DNA from 2 places in the Streptomyces sp. NPDC030820 genome. Region 1 is predicted to be linked to the other one. Evidence: riboswitches for the same ligand, from Rfam matches in the RefSeq annotation. Region 1 holds a riboswitch; the other holds the start of a gene.
The links. Region 1 has a riboswitch for FMN ahead of ACZ418_RS22665 (riboflavin synthase). Riboswitches for the same ligand answer to the same signal wherever they lie in the genome.

Region 1 (9,557 bases):
CTCGACGGCGGCCGGCTCCAGCGGACCCGCGCCCGCCTCGGCCACGACCCCCGACTCCGGCGTGCCCTGCGGGACTTGACCACCCGCGCCGACGCCTGGCTGGACCAGGGCCCCTGGACGGTCGTCGACAAGCCGAGGCCCGCACCCGGCGGTGACGCCCACGAGTACCTGAGCCAGGCCCCCTACTGGTGGCCCACGACCACACCTAGTGCCGACAACCCCTGGGGCTGCCCGTACGTCCAGCGCGACGGGCAGCGCAACCCCGAGGTCGACAGCGGAACGGACCGGCAGGACGCAGAGAAGGTCTTCGACTCGACGTACGACCTCGCGCTCGCCTGGTACTACACCGGCGAGCGGGCCTACGCCGAGAAGGCCGGGCAGATCCTGCGCACCTGGTTCCTGGACCCGGCCACCCGGATGAATCCGGACCTGGACCACGCCCAGTTCATCCCGTGCAAGTACGACGGCCGGGCCATCGGCATCATCGACTTCTCCCAGTCGTACACCAGCGTCCTCGACGCCCAGGCGATCCTGGCCGCCGGCGCCCCCGGCTGGAGCACCGAGGACCGCACCGCGATGGCCAGGTGGAACGCCGACTTCCTGAACTGGCTGAAGAACAGCGACTTCGGCAAGCAGGAGGGAGCGGCGGCCAACAACCACGGCACCTTCTACGACATGCAGCTCGCCGCCCTCGCCTACGCCACCGGCGACACCGCCCTGGCCCGGCGGACCGTGCTCGACGCGCGCGGCAGGCGCATCGACCCGCAGATCGCGGCCGACGGCAGCCAGCCCCAGGAGCTCGCCCGCACCCGCAGCTGGCACTACTCCACCTTCGACCTGGTCGCCCACACCCGGCTCGCGGCCATCGGCCGGCACGTGGGCGTGAACCTGTGGTCGTACCGGGGCCCGGACGGTCAGAGCCTGTTCAAGGCGGTCGACTATCTGCTGCCGGCCGCGACCGGCGCCGCCGCGTGGTCGCATCCGGAGCTGGAGTTCCACCGGTACGCGGCCACGGACGTCGTGCACGCGGCGGCCGACGCGGGCGATCCGGCGGCCGAGGCGGCCGTGGCCCAGCTGGAGGCGCCGCCCGGCGGGGACCTGTGGGCGCTGCGGCCCGCCGCCGAGCAGCTGGACTCCATCGCGGGCTGACCGGCACTCGGCCAGGGCTTCTGAGCGGTCGCTTAGTATGTGGCCGTCTCGCCAGCCAAGTTCAGGAGCCCCTCCCGTGACCGCCGAAGCCCCGATCGCACCCGTCGTCTCCTACGGCCGGCTGATCCCCGTCACCGTGCACTTCGACGACCTCGACGCGCTCGGGCTCCTGCACAACGCCCGCTATCCGTTGCTGGTCGAGCGCGCCTGGACCGAGCTGTGGAACGCGCACGGCGTCCGCTTCGACGGCGACTGGCACGCGGCCGGCGACGCCTGCAACGCGGTCCGAGAACTGCGCATCAGCTACGAGGCACCCGTGACCAGCCCCGGCACCTACGCCGTTCACCTCTGGCTGGACCGGCTCGGCACCACCGGTCTGACCTACGGCTTCCGCTTCTGCTCGGCCGACGGGGCCCGGACCTACGCCCAGGGCACCCGGGTGCTGGTCCGGCTCGACGCCACGACCCTGCGACCGGCGCCCTGGACCGACGCCTTCAGGGCCGTGGGTTGGGAACTGCTGCGGCCGGCCGGCTGACCTCGGCCCGGCCGCCGCACTCGGCGCTGCGCAGTACGCCCGCGAACACCGCGAGCCCGCACGCCAGCGCCGTCACCACGCAGAACGACACCACCAGACTGGTCGCCTGGGCCACCCCGCCGATCAGGCTCGGCGCGATCAGCCCCGAGGTGTAGGTGATCGTCGCCACGCCCGCGATGGCCTGGCTGGGATGGGGCCCGGCGTGCCCGGCCGCCGCGAAGCACAGCGGTACGACCACCGCGATACCCAGTCCCATCAGCGCGAACCCGCCCATCGCCACCGCCGGATACCCGGCGAACACGATCAGCAGTCCGCCCAGCACGGCCAGGACGCCCCCGACCCGGACGGTGCGGACCGCGCCGAACCGGTTCACCACCGCGTCCCCGGCGATCCGGGCCACCGCCATCGTCAGCATGAAGCCGGTCGTACAGGCCGCCGCCACACCGGCCGAGCTGTCCAGCCGGTCCCGCAGGAACACCGCCGACCAGTCCAGGCTCGCGCCCTCCGCGAACACCGCGCAGAAGCCGACCGTGCCGATCAGCAGGGCCGAGCGCGGCGGCAGCGCGAACCGCGGCGGCGGCTCCTCGTGCTCGGCGGGCTGCAGATCCAGCACCCAGGTGCAGGCCACCAGTCCGAGCACGGTCAGCACGGCCGAGGCGAGCGAGAAGTGCAGCCGGGCGTCCGCGCCGAGGTGCGCCGCGAGCGCGCCGGCCGCCGAGCCGATCAGGGCGCCCGCACTCCACATGCCGTGCAGCCCGGACATGACCGACTTGCTCAGCAGCCGCTCGATCTCGACGCCGAGCGCGTTCATCGCCACGTCGGCCATGCCCGCGCTCGCGCCGTAGGTGAACATCGCCAGGCACAGGGTGTACAGGTTCGGCGCGAGGGACGGCAGGACCAGGGAGAGCGTCCACAGCGCGAGCAGCCCGCGCAAGGCCGTACGACTGCCGAAGCGGTGGCTGATCCGGCCCGCCAGCGGCATCGCACAGGAGGCGCCGAACGCCGTGAAGGCCAGCGCGAACCCCAACTGACCCGCGCCGAGCGAGGCATGGTCCTGGATCCACGGCACCCGGGTGGCGAACGTGCCGGTCACGGCGCCGTGCACGGCGAACACGGCCGCCACGGCGTACCGGGCGCGCCTCACTTCGTCGCGCGTGAAGCCCATGTCACTCATGTTCCGATCCCTCCCCATAGGTCGGTCTCGCGGCACCCGCCGTAAACTATCAGGGACCCTGCCTGATAGATAGACGAGGGGCGCCCATCGCCCCGGCCTCATCACGGCCGCCGTCGGCGTCCCCAGGTGCGTGGATCTGGAAGGATTCCCGTCATGCCCGCATCACCCGTCATGCCCGCATCACCCAGCACCGCCCGGGCCATCAACGACCGTCTGGCCCTGCGCCTGCTGCAGCAGGAAGGCCCACTCACGGCCGGGCAGTTGAAGCAGCTGACGGGTCTGTCCCGGCCGACGGTCGCCGACCTCGTGGAACGGCTCACCGACGCCGGGCTGATCACGGTCGTCGGCGAGTCCGGCGAGCAGCGCCGGGGTCCCAACGCCCGGCTGTACGGCATCGTCGCCGACCGGGCCCACCTGGCCGCGCTCGACGTCCGCACCGGCGGCGTCTTCGTCCTGGTCTCCGACCTGGTCGGACGGGTGCTGGCCGAGGCGTCCGTGCCGATCGGCGGCGACACCGGGACCGGTCCCGCCGTGGAGCAGGCGGTGGCCGCGGTGGAGCGGACCGCCAAGGAGGCCGGGGCGATGGGGGCGCCCCCGCGCGAGGGCGTTCGAGCGTGGGGGAAACTGCACACCGTCGGCATCGGCGCGCCCGGCCTCATCGACCCGGCCACCGGCGACCTGCGTGACTCCGGCAGGCTGCCCGCCTGGCACCGCTGCCTGGCCGCCGCCCTGCAGGAGCGGCTGCCCGGGGCCCGCGTCACCGTGGAGAACGAGACCAACCTCGCAGCCCTGGCCGAGCAGGGCGAGGGCGCCGCCCGGGACCGGGACACCTTCGTCCTGCTCTGGCTGGGCCACGGCGTCGGCGCCGCGGTCGTCCTCGACGGCACGCTGCGCCGCGGTGCCTCGGGCGGCACGGGCGAGATCGGCTTCCTGCCGGTGCCGGGCACCGACTCGCTGCCCTCGGCGCGGGACTGCGACGGAGGTTTCCACTCGCTGGCGGGCGCGGCGGCGATCGGCGCCCTGGCGGCGCAGCACGGCCTGCCCATACCGGCCACGATGGACGGACCGGGCGCGGCGGTGGTGATCCGGGAGGCCGTGGCGGAGGTGGCGGGGGAGGCGTCTCATACGGACGCCGGACGCCCTGCCGGTTCGGTCGGTTCGGACGCCGAACGCCCCGCCGGCCGGTTTCTGCACGCTCTCGCCGACCGGATCGCCATCGGCGCCGCGTCCGTGGTGGCCGTACTCGACCCCGGCTGTGTGGTGCTCGGCGGAGAGGCCGGGCAGGCCGGCGGCACGGTGCTCGCCGGGCTGGTGGAGGAGCGGCTGCGCCGTATGTCACCCTTGCTCACGGAGGTCCGGCCGAGCACCCTCGGCGGCACGGCGGTCCTGCGCGGCGCCCTGCTGACCGCCCGCGACCGCGCCCAGGACGAGCTGTTCGCACCACAGGACCGGAACTGACGGCAGGCCCGTCTCCCCCTCTCCCGCCCGGCCGCCGGGTCAGCCGCCGAAGCGGTGCCCCAGGTACTCCTCGAACGTCGTCTTCCCCACCGCCTGTTCCGGCGCCAGCAGCCCGCCCTCGCGGCAGGCGCGATACGTCCGGCCGAACAGCGGCACCTGTGCCACCGCCCGGCGCCGCCCGGTCGCACGGAGGTAGGCGCGCGCCAGCGAGTCCAGGGACCGCACTTCGGGGCCGCCCATGTCCGCCACCCGCCCGGCCGGCGCCGCCAGGGCCAACTCGACCAGGCGGTCCGCGACTTCGGTCACCTCCACCGGCTGGTCCGGGATCCCGGCCGGGACCAGCATGACGGGCAGCTTGGCCAGTCCGCCCAGGGTCGTGACGAGCAGGTCGTGGAACTGGGTCGTGCGCAGGACGGTCCAGCCGAGGCCCGACGCCTCGATCTTGCGCTCCACGGCCAGCTTGGTCTTGTAGTAGCCGAGCGGCACCTGGTCGATGCCGACGATGGAGATGTAGACCAGATGGCCCACCCCGGCCCGCCGGGCCGCCGCGATCAGATGATCGGCGGCGGTCTCGTCCCCGCCCCGCTGGGTGGTCGCGCAGTGCACCACGGTCTCCACGCCGGCGAGCGCGGCGTCGAGCCCGCTCCCGCCGACGCGCAGATCGACGGCGTACGGCGGCGTGTGCCGGCTGAGCACCCGCACCTCGTGCCCGTCCGCCCGCAGCCGCTGCGTCACCCGCGTGCCGAGCGTGCCGGTCCCGCCGGTCACCAGGATGGTGGTCATGGTGTTCCCGTCCCTCCGGACTCGGGGTCGCCCCCGGTCGGAGCACCCTCTTCCACTGAGACCACACAGCCTCCGGAAATGTGACAGGCCCCGGGGCGGCTCCGCTACGACCGCGTCAGCTGCCGTTGCATGAAGGCCAGCTTGTCGGGGTTCGTCACCGTTCGCACATGGGCGATCAGCCCGTCCCGCAGCTCGAAGGACGCCACCCCGGCGAGCACGTCGCCCGCCCACGCGACCAGCGCGCTCGCGCCGTTGACCTCCAGCACCACGATGTCCAGGCCGCCCGCGAACCGCTCGGCCCCGCCCACCAGGAAGCGCACGACCTTCTCGCGTCCCTCGACCGGCCGCCTGGCCGCGGACACCTTGCCGCCCCCGTCGCCCCAGTAGGTGACGTCCGCCGCGAGCAGCTTCTCCAGGCCGGCCAGGTCGCCCTCCCGGGCCGCCGTGAGGAAGGACACGAGCAGCTCCTCCTGCCGCTCCGGCGCCGGCTCGAAGCGGCTCTCCGGCACGGCGACCCGGGCCACCGCCCGCCGGTACAGCTGACGGCAGTTGGACTCGCTCAGGTCCAGGACGTCCGCGATCTCCCGGTGGGCGTAACCGAACGCCTCACGCAGCACGTACACGGCCCGCTCGGTCGGCGTCAGCCGCTCCAGCAGGACCAGCAGGGCCATGGAGACCTGATCGCGCCGCTCCGCCGACTCCAGCGGCCCGAGCGTGCCGTCGGAGGTGGCCACCGGCTCGGGCAGCCAGGTCCCGGGATACTCCTCGCGCCGCGCCCGGGCCGAGGTCAGCCGGGTCAGACAGAGGTTGGTGACGGCCTTGGCGAGCCATGCCCCGGGGTGCTCGATCGCCGCCCGGTCGGCGCCGCTGAACCGCAGATACGCGTCCTGCACCGCGTCCTCCGCCTCATGGGCGGAGCCCAGCAGGCGGTAGGCCAGGCCGAACAGGCGGGACCGGTGGGACTCGAACTCTTCGGAGGCCGGCGAAGGGGTCATGCGCCTCAGAGTGCCAGACGCCCATCGGCGTCCCGACGGTGGAGTCCGACGTCCCGACGGTGGAGTCCGGCGTTCTGGCGGCCCGGCGGCGGGCAAGGGCCGTCGTCACCGCCACCGGACCCGCCCGCACGATAAGAGGACTAGACCAGTAAGGTCAATAGGTCCGGACCAATGGTCAAGGTGCCCTGAGAGTACGGCAGTTGTGCCGGCCCGGCCGCATCACGCAAGGTCGGCGACACATGCTGTGAGGGAGCCCACACCCTCCGTCTGTCTGAAGCGCCGTCCGGCGTGGCACACTGGCCCTGTACCAGAAGCAGCGCACTCCGGGGTCGGTGAAAGTCCGAACCGGCGGTTACAGTCCGCGACCCGGTCGCTTCCAGCGGCCGGTTGACCAGGTGAAATTCCTGGACCGACGGTTAAAGTCCGGATGGGAGGCAGTGCGCGGCGGGCGGGCACGCGTAAGTGTGCGCGTCGCCGTATCTGGGGCTTGTCCGCATGCGGACGGGCCTCTTTCGGTGTCGCCGCAGGTGTGTTCACCCGTACATTCTGTCGTCATCGACAGGCCCCGGAGTCCGTGCCCGAAGAGGCAGGAGGACCCGGGAAGTGTTCACCGGAATCGTCGAAGAGCTGGGTGAGATCACCGCCGTCGAGAACCTCGGCGACGCCTCCCGCTTCCGGCTCCGCGGCCCCATCGTGACCGAGGGCGCGCAGCACGGCGACTCCATCGCCGTGAACGGGGTCTGTCTCACCGTCGTGGAGCACGAGGGCGACGAGTTCACCGCCGATGTGATGGCGGAGACCCTGAACCGTTCCAGCCTCGGCGCGCTCGGCGTCGGCTCCCGCGTCAACCTGGAACGCCCCATGGCGGTGGGCGCGCGTCTCGGCGGGCACATCGTGCAGGGACACGTCGACGGCACCGGCGAGGTGCTGGAGCGCAAGCCCTCCGAGAACTGGGAGATCGTGAAGATCTCCCTCCCGGCGGACCTCTCCCGCTACGTCGTCGAGAAGGGCTCCATCACCGTCGACGGCATCAGCCTCACGGTCGTGGACGCAGGCCCCGACCACTTCACCGTCAGCCTCATCCCGACCACCCTGGCCCTGACCACGCTCGGCCTGAAGCAGCCGGGTGACCCGGTCAACCTCGAGGTCGACGTCGTCGCCAAGTACGTCGAGCGGCTCCTCGGCGACCGTGCCCAGGGAGCCACCAAGTGAACTGGCTGAACTCCGAGGCCTTCACCCTCTTCGGCCAGCGCATCATCTGGTCGGACATGACCGGCAACATCCTCGGCCTGATCACCCTCGCCCTCGGCTGGCGCCGCTCCCTGTGGACCTGGCCCGTGCAGTTCCTCTCCGGTCTCGTCCTCTTCGCCGCCTTCTACGGCCATCTGACCGGCAGCGCCGGCAAGCAGGCCGTCGTCATGGCCGTCGCGCTGTACGGCTGGTGGCAGTGGCGGCGCAGCCAGGGCCGGGCCGAGGACGGCCACATCACCCCCCGGTTCGCCAGTTGGCGCGAGCGTGCGGCGATGCTCGGCGCGGCCGCCGCCGGCACGGTCGCGGTGGCCCTGCTCTTCACGGCCTACCCGTCGCTGTCCTGGGACCCCTGGCCCGACGCCTACATCTTCGTCGGCACCGTCGTCGCCATGTACGCCCAGGCCAAGGGCATGGTCGAGTTCTGGATCGCCTGGCTGCTGGTCGACCTCGTCGGCGTCCCCCTCAACTTCGCCAACGGCTACGCCTTCTCCGGTTTCGTCTACGTCATCTACGGCGCACTCGTCCTGTGGGGCATGCGCGACTGGTGGCTGCGCTCCCGCAGGAATCCGCAGCCCGTCCTGGAAGGAGCCCCGGCATGACCTCGGCACCGCCCCTGTACGACATGGACACCATCGAGAACTTCGGGCTCGACCCCGTCGAGCAGGCCATCGCCGACATAGCGGCCGGCCGCCCGGTCGTGGTCGTCGACGACGAGGACCGGGAGAACGAGGGCGACCTCGTCATCGCCGCCGAGAAGGCCACCCCCGAGATCGTCGCCTTCATGATGAGCGAGTGCCGGGGACTCATCTGCGCCCCCATGGAGGGCGAGGAACTGGACCGGCTGCGGCTGCCGCAGATGGTCGAGGACAACACCGAGTCGATGAAGACCGCGTTCACCATCTCCGTGGACGCCTCCGCCGCGCACGGTGTGAGCACCGGCATCTCGGCCTCCGACCGCGCGACGACGCTCCAGCTCCTCGCGAGCGGCACGGCGGAGCCGACCGACTTCGTCCGCCCCGGCCACATCTTCCCGCTGCGCGCCAAGCCCGGTGGCGTCCTCGTCCGCAACGGCCACACCGAGGCCGCCGTGGACCTCGCCCGGCTCGCGGGTCTGCGTCCGGCCGGCGCCATCGTGGAGATCGCCGGCGAGGACGGCCGGATGCTGCGCCTGCCCGAGCTGATCCCGTTCGCCCGCAAGCACGGCCTGACGATCATCTCCATCGAGGACCTGATCGCCTACCGGCGCAGCAGCGAGCCCACCGTCCGCCGCGAGGCCGAGACCCGCCTGCCCACCAAGCACGGCACCTTCACCGCCTACGGCTACCGCTCCACCGTCGACGGCGTCGAACACGTCGCCCTCGTCCACGGCGACCTCGGCGCCGGCGAGGACGTCCTGGTCCGCGTCCACTCCGAATGCCTCACCGGTGACGTCTTCGGCTCCCTGCGCTGCGACTGCGGCCCCCAGCTGGACACCGCCCTGCGGCGCATCCAGGAGGAGGGCCGGGGCGTGGTCGTCTACCTGCGCGGCCACGAGGGGCGCGGCATCGGCCTGCTGTCCAAGCTCCGGGCGTACGAGCTGCAGGAGCGCGGTCGCGACACCCTGGACGCCAACCTCGAACTCGGCCTGCCCGCCGACGCCCGCGACTACGGCGCCGGTGCCCGGATCCTCGCCGACCTGGGGGTGCGCAGCGTCCGGCTGCTGACCAACAACCCCGACAAGACCGACGCGCTGTTGCGCCACGGCCTGAAGGTCACCGGCCGGGAGCCGATGCCGATCCAGGCCGGTGAGCACAACCTCCACTACCTGCGCACCAAGCGCGACCGTATGGGACACGACCTGCCCTGGCTGGACACCCCGGCCGTGGCGGCCAACCAGTAAGCACGACAGCAAGGCACTTAGGAGACACGTGAGCGGCAAGGGTGCACCGGAACTGTCCGTACGCAACGCGAGCGACCTCAGGGTCGCCGTCATCGCGGCGCAGTGGCACGAGAAGGTGATGGACGGTCTGGTGAACGGCGCCCTGCGCGCCCTGCACGACCTGGGGATCGACGAGCCGACCCTGATCCGGGTCCCCGGCAGCTTCGAACTCCCGGTCGCCGCCAAGGTGCTGGCCGGGCGCGGCTACGACGCCGTGGTCGCCCTCGGCGTCGTCATCCGCGGCGGCACCCCGCACTTCGACTACGTGTGCCAGGGCGTCACCCAGGGCCTCAC
Region 2 (9,557 bases), on a different contig from region 1:
ACCTTGACTGGATGGAAAGGACACCTTACATTCTGGCCAGGTTGAACGAGAGACGGCTCCTGACCCGCCGAGCACTGCTCGGTACCGCCGTGGCGTCAGCCATCGCTTCCGTCCCGATAACCACCGCGGCATCCGCCCAGCCGCGACCCGTCGCGAACTCGCCGGTCGCCGCCAACCCCACGCCGACTCCGGTGCGGCTTACCCTGCCCGCACCAACCGGTCCGCACCCGCTGGGCACGATCTCGTTGCACCTGGTCGACCGGTCGCGCGTCGATCCCTGGCAGGATTCCCGCCCGGCAGGGAACTCATGATCCAGCTCTGGTACCCGGCACACGCCGCCCATCGCCACCCGCCCGCGCCGTGGATGTCACCCGGCGCCGTCCCCTTCTTCGAGCAGGAACAGGCCATCCCGCCCGGCACGCTGCTGCTGCCGACCACGCACGCCCACCTGGCCGCACCGGTGGACCACGTCCGGTGCGGGAGGCAGGTCGCCCTATACTCACCGGGCCTGCGCAGCGACCGCAGCCTCGGCACTGTTCTGATTGAGGAACTAGCCAGCCACGGCTACCTGGTCGTGGCCATCGACCACACCTACGACGCCGACCAAGTCGAGTTTCCCGGCGGCCGGGTGGAAACCTTCGCCATTACCGGCGACATCGACGATGCCCTGATCGCCAAGGCCCTCGCTGTCCGCACCGCGGACACCCGGTTCGTGCTGGACCAGCTCACCGCGCTCAACGCCGGACACAACACCGACGCCGGACGGCGAGCCCTGCCACCCACCCTCGCCGGCGCGTTCGACCTGTCCCGCGTCGGCATGCTCGGCCACTCCCTCGGCGGCGCCACAGCCGCCACAGCCATCCGCGCCGACCGGCGCCTGCGCGCCGGCGTCAACCTGGACGGCAGCCTCCTGCCACCCGTCACCGACGGCACCGACCGGCCATTCCTTCTCTTCGGCAGCGACCCCGGCCCAGGCCCGGAAGATCCCAGCCGGGATCAGTTCTGGACCAGCCAGCACGGCTGGAAACGCGCGACAGCCACTGCTGTCGGCGGTCACGTAATTGCCCACCTGCTCAGTCGGTAAGGGGCGTCAGGAAGATCCAGATGTGGCCGAACGGATCGCGGAGCATTGACTGGCGGGCGCCATAGGACATGTCGGCCGGTGGTGAGAGAAGCTCGGCGCCGGCTCTCACGGCCTGGGCGCTGAGGCCGTCGACGTCTGGCACGTAGACGTGCAGGGCAACGGACACTCCGACCGCTTCCGGGGGCGAGAACGGGGACACGGCGTCGCCGAGCATGAGCGTGGAACCATGGACGCCGATCTAGGCATGCACGATTCGCCCGTCATCTCCTTCGAGCCGGAAGTGCTCGGACGCTCCGAACGCGGCCTCGTAGAACTTGATCGCCTCGGCGGTCCCGTCGACCATGACGTGCGGGATGACGGCGTACTTGTACTGCGCGGGGATCTTCATGCACATCAACGTAGGTGTGCGTCGGCCATCAGGGCATCGGGCGAAGGTCTGGTCCTGCCTCTGACGAAAGATGCAGGACCAGACCGACGGGATGTCAGGACGGCTGTCCTGTGGAGGCCCGCGTCTGACGGTAGGCGGCCACGTCGCCTACCGAGATCAGAGTCAGCCCATCGCGCTCTGCCAACTGCTCCAGGTCGATGTGGCGGGCCATGGCCCAGTCGCGCCGGACGACCTCGCACATGGTGGTCACTCCGGACAGTCCCGCGAGCAGCGAGAGGTCCACGGCGGCCTCGGTGTGGCCGTCGCGCTCCAGCACTCCGCCGCGCGCCGCTCGCACCGGGAAGATGTGGCCGGGGCGCGCGAAGTCTCCTGGCCCTGCTGCCGGATCGGCGAGCGCCCGCAGAGTACGGGCGCGCTCTTCGGCGGGGATACCGGTGGTGCCTCCGGCGATCAGGTCCACGGACACGGTGAAGGCCGTGCCGTGCAGTCCGGAGTTGTCGTCCGCCATCTGCGGCAGGTCGAGGTCCGTGCACCGCTGATGGGGCAGTGCCGCGCACACCACCCCCGAGGTGTGGTCCAACAGATATGTCATCGCGGCCTTGTCCGTGTACTCGGCGGCCACCATCAGGTCGCCCTCGTTCTCGCGGGACTCGTCGTCGAAGACGATGACGAAGCCCCCGCGGCGAAAGGCATCGATTGCCTGCTCAACGCGGTGTAGCCGGTCTGTCGTGGTGTGAACTGCGATCGCCATGTGCTCTCCTGCGGTCGGGACCGCCCGGACCGGTGTGCATCCGGGCGATGCACTGATCTGCGAGAGAACGCGGCCATCCGGCAGGGCGCGTGCCTCAGCACGCGACGGCCTGCCGCAATGGACGGCGCACCATGCCGGTGGGAGTCGGCGGATGACGGCTCGCCCCCGTGCACGGACGCCGTTCCGGGGAAAGCGAGCACCAAGTCCCTCGGCAGGCACTCGATGCCGGTGCCGGGGGACAACGTGTCGCCGCGCACTGCCTTCCATCCGGACTTTCACCGTCGGTCCCGGAGTTCCACCAGGTCAACCAGCCGATGGCTTCGGCTGGGTCGCGGACTTTCACCGCCGGCTCGGAATTGCACCGACCCCGGAGCGCGCGAACACTCAGTGACGATCATTGCACAAACGGCTCGTGGTGCGGGCGTGTTCCGCGGCACAGCCATTTCGGTGCCGGTGCCCCGTCGCCTACCGGGACGAGGCTGGTGTGCTGCGCCGCCCAGGCAACCGGCACTCCGCGGAGCCGCACGAACGCTCTGGGATCCGCGCAGGGGATTGTGTCAGGCCCCTGGAGGGGCGTCAGAAGAGGTCGCGGTACTGGTTGAAACCCGTGCCCACCTTGACCCGGGACGTGAACGGCGCGGCCGCCTTGCCCGTCCCCTTGTACAGCCACAGGTTGCCCTTGGGGTCGCGGGCGAGCAGGTCGCTGTGGCCGTCGCCGTCGACGTCCCCCGTGGCCACCAGCTTGTTGAACTGGTTCCAGCCGGGACCCACCTTCAGACGGGACGCGAACGGCTTCCGCGGATCGCCGGTGCCCCTGTACAGCCAGAGGACGCCCTGCCTGTCACGGGCGACGATGTCCGGCTTGCTGTCACCGCTCAGGTCGCCCTGCCCGGTGATCTGAGTGAACTGATCGAAGCCGGACCCGACCTTGACGCGCGGTGCCAGGGAGCCGTCCGCCTTGGTCTGCAAGCGCCACAGGACGCCCTGCCTGTTGCGGGCGAGCAGGTCGGGGTGCTTGGCGCCGCCCAGAGTGCCGGGGGAGAGGACGACGTCGTACCGGCCCCAGCCGGTGGCCACCTTCTTGAGTCGCCCGTTGCGCCAGAGATTCAGCGTGCCGTCGTCCATGACGTGGTACGCGCCGTCCTGGTAGCCGGTCAGATCGGGGTCGATCGACACACCGAACCTGAAGTGCGGCCAGACGTACGCGCCCGACCGGTCGTCGAAGCCGCCCTTCCCGTCGGGCATGTAGACGTACATCTGGCCCGACGGCAGGATCCCGGAAAGGAAGAAGGACGGGGCGGCGGGGGTGGGCTTGTGCTGCCCGGCCGCGGCGGCGCTCCGGGCGACGTTCTTCGCCGGACCGGTCGTCGCAGGGGCATCGGCCAGGGCGGTGCCGGCGGTGGCGCCGACCAGGGCGACGGCGATCGCCGAGGTGACGAGACGCGACAGTGCGCGAACACGCCGGGAATACTGGGTCACGTATGACTCCATGAGGTATGCGGAATCAGGCGGTGCGCTCTGTTCAGGCGTGGGCAGCGCTCGCATCATTGTCCGGATCTTCGCACGTCTGTCCCAGTGGTTTTGTAGTGGGGTTCGGAATACGAAATTCCGCCCGGACGGCACCGTGGAAGTGCCCCCACCGCCTATGCGTTGCGGCCCTTTTCCGCGCTCTCGGAAATCAACCCGAGTGGGTCTCCGGGATTTCCTGGTGCCGTCTTGGTGAGGCTGATCAGGCCGGCCCCACGCCGCCCGAGGTCACCCCGGGCACGAGGGGGGACTCACGTACCCCTTCTACCTCGTCCACCAGAGCATCGGAATTCCCGTCGCCAAAGGCTTGATCCGGGCCTTTCCGAGGCTGGGGCTGCTGCCTTCCATGGCGGTGTCCGTCGGCTGCGTGCTGGGGCTGTCCCTGCTCATCCACACAACGGTGGAGCGTCGGCTCGGACGCCTGCTGAGGCATCGCCTGACGCTCGACCTGCAGTTTCAGGAACCCGCGGCGAGGCCGACTCCCGCCCGCACGCGGTAACTCCGGAACTCCCTCGATAAACGACCGCTACGTCTACCTCGGCACCGCCATCGTCGCGGCCCTCATCATCTGGCTCCGCACCTGATAGCTCCGGGAAAGTTCTAGGCGACCCCCTTCGGCAGCCAGGACCACACCCCCGTCGGTGACCTGCTGGTCATGGACCGGGTCGTCCTCGAGCCCGCATGGCGTGGGGCAGGCCCGGGTCCGGTGCTGGCACGCGCGGCCATCCGCCGCCTGTCGCAGGGCTGCACCGCGGTGGCGTGCGAGCCCGGATCCGCCGACGGCCTGGAGGAGAAGGTGCGCACCGCGCGCCGGCTCGGCAACCTGTGGGTGCTGTACCTGAACGAGAAGCAGGTCGCGTCGGTGGCCTACGCCTTCTACCTGCGCTCGGTGGGGGCTCCAGTGCTGAGGCCAACCGGTCCGCCAGGGAGTACGGCGCCGCCTTCCGCCCGGTCCGGTCCACAGCAGGCCTGCGGCTGACCCGACTGCGTTGAGCCGGGGCTTTGCCGGATTCGTTCCCCCCGTTCGAGCCTGGTCACGCGTACAGGCGTAGGACGTGCCGGGTGGCGTCACGGACTCATCGGGGTGGCACTCGTCTGGCGGCGTTGCGGTGCGGCGATTCGGTGAGGCGCAGCCGCTTGCCCGGGCGTGGGGTTCCTCTTGGTGGTGGTCTGGTCATGGCGGTGCTGTGGCTGGTCCCCGAGCCGGCTGTGGCACCGCCATCCGCGGGGGAGTGCTTGTCGACAGGCCTTGCCCTGCCATTCTCCCGTGTCGTGCCGCGGGCCGGAGGGCTGAGAACCCCCTTCGCGCCCGGTGTACCGGCGAGCGAGGCAGGCCCGGGTAGGGTCGCATCTGCTCGTCACTGGTTCCGGCCGGAGTGTGCTGCAGGCGATCAGGTCCTCGGTTCGGCTGGTGCCGTGAAATAGCCGCTGGCCGGCCATGGTTGCTCCAAGCATGACGACGAATGCGCCGCGGCCCGAGGTACTGCGATACACCGCCTTCTCCAGCGCCCCCGATGGCGGAAACCCGGCCGGCGTGGTCCTGGACGCCACCGGCCTGGACGACAGCGACATGCTCGCGATCGCCGCGGACCTTGGATACTCGGAATCCGCGTTCCTGACAGCGCCTCCAAAGGGCCTCGGCAGCCGGCAGGGGCGGGCGTACAGCATCCGCTACTTCAGCCCCAAGGCCGAGGTGCCGTTCTGCGGACACGCCACCGTTGCGACCGCCGTCGCACTCGCCGAGCGGATAGGCCCCGGGGAACTGGTATTCGCCACGCGCGCAGGCATCGTGCCGGTGGAGGTGGCAGAGGAGGGCGGCACGGTCAGGGCCACCCTCACCAGTGTCGAGCCGCACATAGAGGAGATCGCCGACGCCGACCTCACGGAGGCACTGGCCGCGCTCGGCTGGCCGGCCGCCGATCTCGACCCGGCATTCCCGCCCCGTGTGGCGTTCGCCGGTGCCCGCCATCTCGTTCTCGCGGCGGCGACGCGCGAGCGCCTGGCAGATCTCGCGTACGACTTCGCGCACCTGGAAGCCCTCATGCACCGCTTGGACCTGACCACGCTGCAGCTGGTGTGGCGGGAGTCGGCCACCGTCTTCCATGTCCGTGACCCGTTCCCCGTCGGCGGCGTCGTCGAGGACCCGGCAACCGGCGCTGCGGCCGCAGCTTTCGGTGCCTATGCCCGTGACCTCGGCCTGGTTCCCCAGGACGCCGTCCTCACCCTGCACCAGGGCGAAGACCTGGGCCGCCCTGGCGAACTCACGGTGACGCTGCGCGCGGGTGACCAGCGCGTCCGCGTCAGCGGCACAGGAACGCGCATCAGCTGACAAGCCCGCCGAAGATGGTGGTCGACCGGCATGGCGGAGCGGAAGGTGGACCAGGAGTTCACCAAGGAGTTGAGGCCCTGATCACCGCGGCGCACAGCCAGCTGGGAGGACCGATCGTCCTGATCTGGGACAACCTGAACACCCACCTGGCTGCTGGCATGAAAGAGTTCATCGCCGCTGAGGAGTGGCTCACCGTCTACCAGTTGCCCCCGTACGCGCCCGACCTCAACCCAGTCGAGGGCATCTGGTCGCTGTTGCGACGCGGCTTCCTGGCCAACGTCGCCTTCGCCGACCCGGACCACCTCGTGCGGACGGTCAGACGCGGCTTACGGAGATCCAGTACCGGCCGCAGCTCATCGACGGCTGTCTGGCCGCGACCGGGCTGGCCAGTTTGCCGTGATCTCGTCCGACCTTGGCCGGTGCTGGTCCCATCAGTGAAGGCCGCGTGGTCCGCGGGCGATGATCGGTGGGCCGCCGTCCTCTGGCAGGACAACTAGGAACCGCCAGACGTCGTGCTCAACGTTCGCCAATCCGATTGTCGCCGCGGATGCGAAAGCCTCGGCAGCGGGCCCGGCGCCGTCGGTCAGTTCATCGAGCCTTGCGTAGAACTTCGCCAGATCTGTGGAGCGGCCGTTGATCCACAAGCGGACATTCGCCCCAATACGAAGGGCGGCGAGCAACTCGTCACGCGTCGCGCCCTGAGCCGAGTCCAGGACTCGGCCGTGAAGGCGCTCCTGGACGCATGGCTGCGTCGGGGCGGTCTCAGCCTCCTGGCGGCACCGTCGGCACGACTGCAGGGCGTCGGGAACGAACAGATGCAAGTAGCGGGTGGTATACCGGGCCGAGATGCCGCATAGCGTCCCGCGCACGCCCACCGCGTGCTCGACACCGGGAACGTCGTTCACCTCGCAGGCGCCGAATCGGGCCGGCTCCCGCGCTGTTGCAAACGACCAGTCATCATTCGGGGCATCGATCACGCGGACGAGCATGCCACAGCCTTGGTCACCGACATCGCGAGTCCAACCTGAGTAGCCCAGCGGCGGCCGGTATCCGCTCCGGCTTGTCGGCGGCTACGTACGAGCGACGGCGTGGCCCCCTACACCGAACGCCAGGGGCCACGTCAAGGTGCCTGGGGGGGCGGTCCGCGCCGTGTCTCAGGCGCAGTACGTCATGTTGTTCAGAGGGCGTTGAGGGCGCCGTTCAGGAGGTTGGGGACGGCCTCCGGGGGTACGACGTGGAGAGCCACGTAGGTGAGGACCAGGGTCACGATCGCTGCGAGGGCCATCCGCACGATGCCGGTGACGTCGGCTTCCCGGGCCTTGTCCATACCCGCCACACGACGAGGGCGAGGACCAGCAGGGCCAGGAAGAGGATCAGGATCATGGTGGCTGTGTTCCTTCGACGAGAGGGTGTTCACCTCTCGGTCCCAGGCTCCGGCCCTACCGGCAAAGAAACTTGGGGAGTTTCTGTGATGCAGGTTGCCAGGGGAGCGGGGCGGCGCTGTGCAGCGCGGCGATGCTGCTCGGCGGCGAGCCGTTTGACCTTGCGCCGCACCCGCTCGCCAAAGGCTCCCGGGTCACAGACGCCGGCGACGGCCGCCGCCTCGGCCCAGGTGGTGCCCTCGCCCTCGGCGTACGCGAAGACGACCGCGAGTTCGGCCGGGGCGAGCCCGCGCAGCACGGCGCCGAGCCGCTCGTCCTCGAACACTCCGCCCGCGGTGTGGGTGAGCAGGTCGACGTCGGCGGCGACGAGGTCATACAGCGACAGCTCGCCAAGATCAGCGTCCAGGGAAAGCACCCGTCCGTGCCGGGTCCGGCGTCGCCACAATGGCACCAGCTGCCGGTGCACCGCGCGTGCTTCCGCCTTCAGAGCGCCGAGTGCGGTGGTCGGCAGGTAGCCGGTGCGCAGTAGAGGATCGCACCAGCCGCCGAGGATCGCGGTGGTCACGGCCTCCCGCCATCGCTCGCTGCGTGGTAGTACCCAGGACCCTGGCGCTGAGGGAGCCCACCTCCACCGGGGACTGCTCCAGGGTGAGCGCAGTTGGGCCGCAGAACCACTCGACCAGCCCGAGGGCCCGGCCGCGGAGCTTCAGTGACTGCATCAACTCGGGCTCGGGACAGCCGACGACACGGGTATGGGCGTGCCCCGGATCGAGCAAGCGGACGCCGGCTGTGACGGTGTGGATGAAACGGCGGTCATGGCGAGGAGGCTGTGGGCCCCGGTCCCATGCCATGGGACCGAAGAAGCTGTACCCCTGCGTCGGGTCGGCTGCGGATTGCACAGTGCTGTACTCCAGGAGGAAATGAGGAAAACCAGCCTGGCAGGAGGTTGAGTTAGGTCAGGTCGCCGGGGGAGCGAAGCGCCGCTGTTCGGTGCGGCGGCGCTGTTCGGCGGCGAGCCGTTTGGCCTTGCGGCGAACCCGTTCCCCGAAAGCCTCCGGGTCACGGGCGTTGGCATGCCTGGCTGCCTCGGTCCAGGTGGTGCCCTCGCCCTCGGCGTACGGAACACCACCCGCCTCTCGGCCTCCGTCAGGCCGCGCAGCACGTGGTTGAGGCGCTCGTCCTCGAATACCCCGCCCGCTGTCCGGGCAAGCAGATCCACGTCGGCGGCGACCAGATCGTGCAGCGACAGGCCTCCGAGGTCGGCGTCCAGGGACAGCACGCGTCCGTGGCGGGTCCTCCGGCGCCACAGCGGTACCAACTGTCGATGCAGTGTCCGGGCCTCAGCTCTTAGGACGCCGAGAGCGTCGCAGGGCAGGCGTCCGGTGTACTCAATCGCAGCGGCCCAGTCGCCGACGAGCGCCGTCGAAAGAGCCTCTTCCCACCGGTTGCTGACCGGCAGGAGAAGGTGTTTGCGGGCAAACTGTTCCACGTGCTGCTTCACCACGTCCCCCACCGTCCAGCCGCGCTTCCGTTGAAAGAAGGCTGGGCGGCGGTTGGGGCCGAGTGCCACGTCGGCCCGCGCCCTGAGTGCTGCCATCAAGCTGACGGCAGCTAGCCCCTCGGCGCTGGCTACAGCGCTGAGAGTTTCGGCTGACTCAGGCACGACTTGGACACCGTCGCACACCGCTTTGACTGGAACGCGCTCGTCCACGACGTCCCACACGACACCGTCCGAGGCCACACCCACGTAGAGCCGCGGAGGGTGGTTGAACAGCCGGACGCAGGCCGTGCCTTCGCAGGTAGGTTCAGCTGGTATGACGCGCAATACCGAGTCCCCACTACAGACCGCGCGCCTGGTCCGGTCGACTTCGATGAGCCTGGGGCTGCGCCGGACTTTGCCCTCAAGCGCACGGGGGAGGTCACTGCTGGCGTTCACTTCGGCGGCTCCTTCAGAGGTATCAGCTTCCCTTCTCGGGCTCGGGTGGTGGGTACAGCGGCAAAAAATCTCGGCCGCTCAATGTGGCGTCAGTCACATCAGGGTCCGCGGTGCAGCCGTGCGCGACCGTCAGCGTTTGATGCGTCCGCGTACCGCGAGG

Region 2: linked by a shared signal. The riboswitch ahead of ribB (3,4-dihydroxy-2-butanone-4-phosphate synthase) and the one ahead of ACZ418_RS22665 (riboflavin synthase) in region 1 are both predicted to bind FMN.

What each region holds. Positions count from the first base shown of each region.
Region 1 is NZ_JBVIEB010000008.1:70,583-80,139, reverse strand. Features, by position in the region: gene ACZ418_RS22695 (alginate lyase family protein) at 1-1,149, shown strand, start outside; gene ACZ418_RS22690 (acyl-CoA thioesterase) at 1,226-1,684, shown strand; gene ACZ418_RS22685 (MFS transporter) at 1,644-2,858, opposite strand; gene ACZ418_RS22680 (ROK family transcriptional regulator) at 3,030-4,316, shown strand; gene ACZ418_RS22675 (SDR family oxidoreductase) at 4,356-5,099, opposite strand; gene ACZ418_RS22670 (RNA polymerase sigma-70 factor) at 5,204-6,094, opposite strand; FMN riboswitch at 6,409-6,539, shown strand; gene ACZ418_RS22665 (riboflavin synthase) at 6,698-7,306, shown strand; gene ACZ418_RS22660 (nicotinamide mononucleotide transporter family protein) at 7,303-7,944, shown strand; gene ACZ418_RS22655 (bifunctional 3,4-dihydroxy-2-butanone-4-phosphate synthase/GTP cyclohydrolase II) at 7,941-9,224, shown strand; gene ribH (6,7-dimethyl-8-ribityllumazine synthase) at 9,253-9,557, shown strand, end outside.
Region 2 is NZ_JBVIEB010000025.1:13,417-22,973, forward strand. Features, by position in the region: gene ACZ418_RS40495 (alpha/beta hydrolase family protein) at 308-1,084, shown strand; gene ACZ418_RS40500 (VOC family protein) at 1,074-1,298, opposite strand; gene ACZ418_RS40505 (VOC family protein) at 1,323-1,472, opposite strand; gene ribB (3,4-dihydroxy-2-butanone-4-phosphate synthase) at 1,567-2,223, opposite strand; FMN riboswitch at 2,473-2,603, opposite strand; gene ACZ418_RS40515 (FG-GAP repeat domain-containing protein) at 2,800-3,702, opposite strand; gene ACZ418_RS40520 (hypothetical protein) at 4,406-4,729, shown strand; gene ACZ418_RS40525 (PhzF family phenazine biosynthesis protein) at 5,204-6,079, shown strand; partial or broken gene ACZ418_RS40530 (transposase) at 6,157-6,479, shown strand; gene ACZ418_RS40535 (hypothetical protein) at 6,511-7,056, opposite strand; gene ACZ418_RS40540 (hypothetical protein) at 7,257-7,406, opposite strand; gene ACZ418_RS40545 (hypothetical protein) at 7,493-8,026, opposite strand; gene ACZ418_RS40550 (hypothetical protein) at 8,180-9,397, opposite strand; gene ACZ418_RS40555 (pentapeptide repeat-containing protein) at 9,527-9,557, opposite strand, start outside.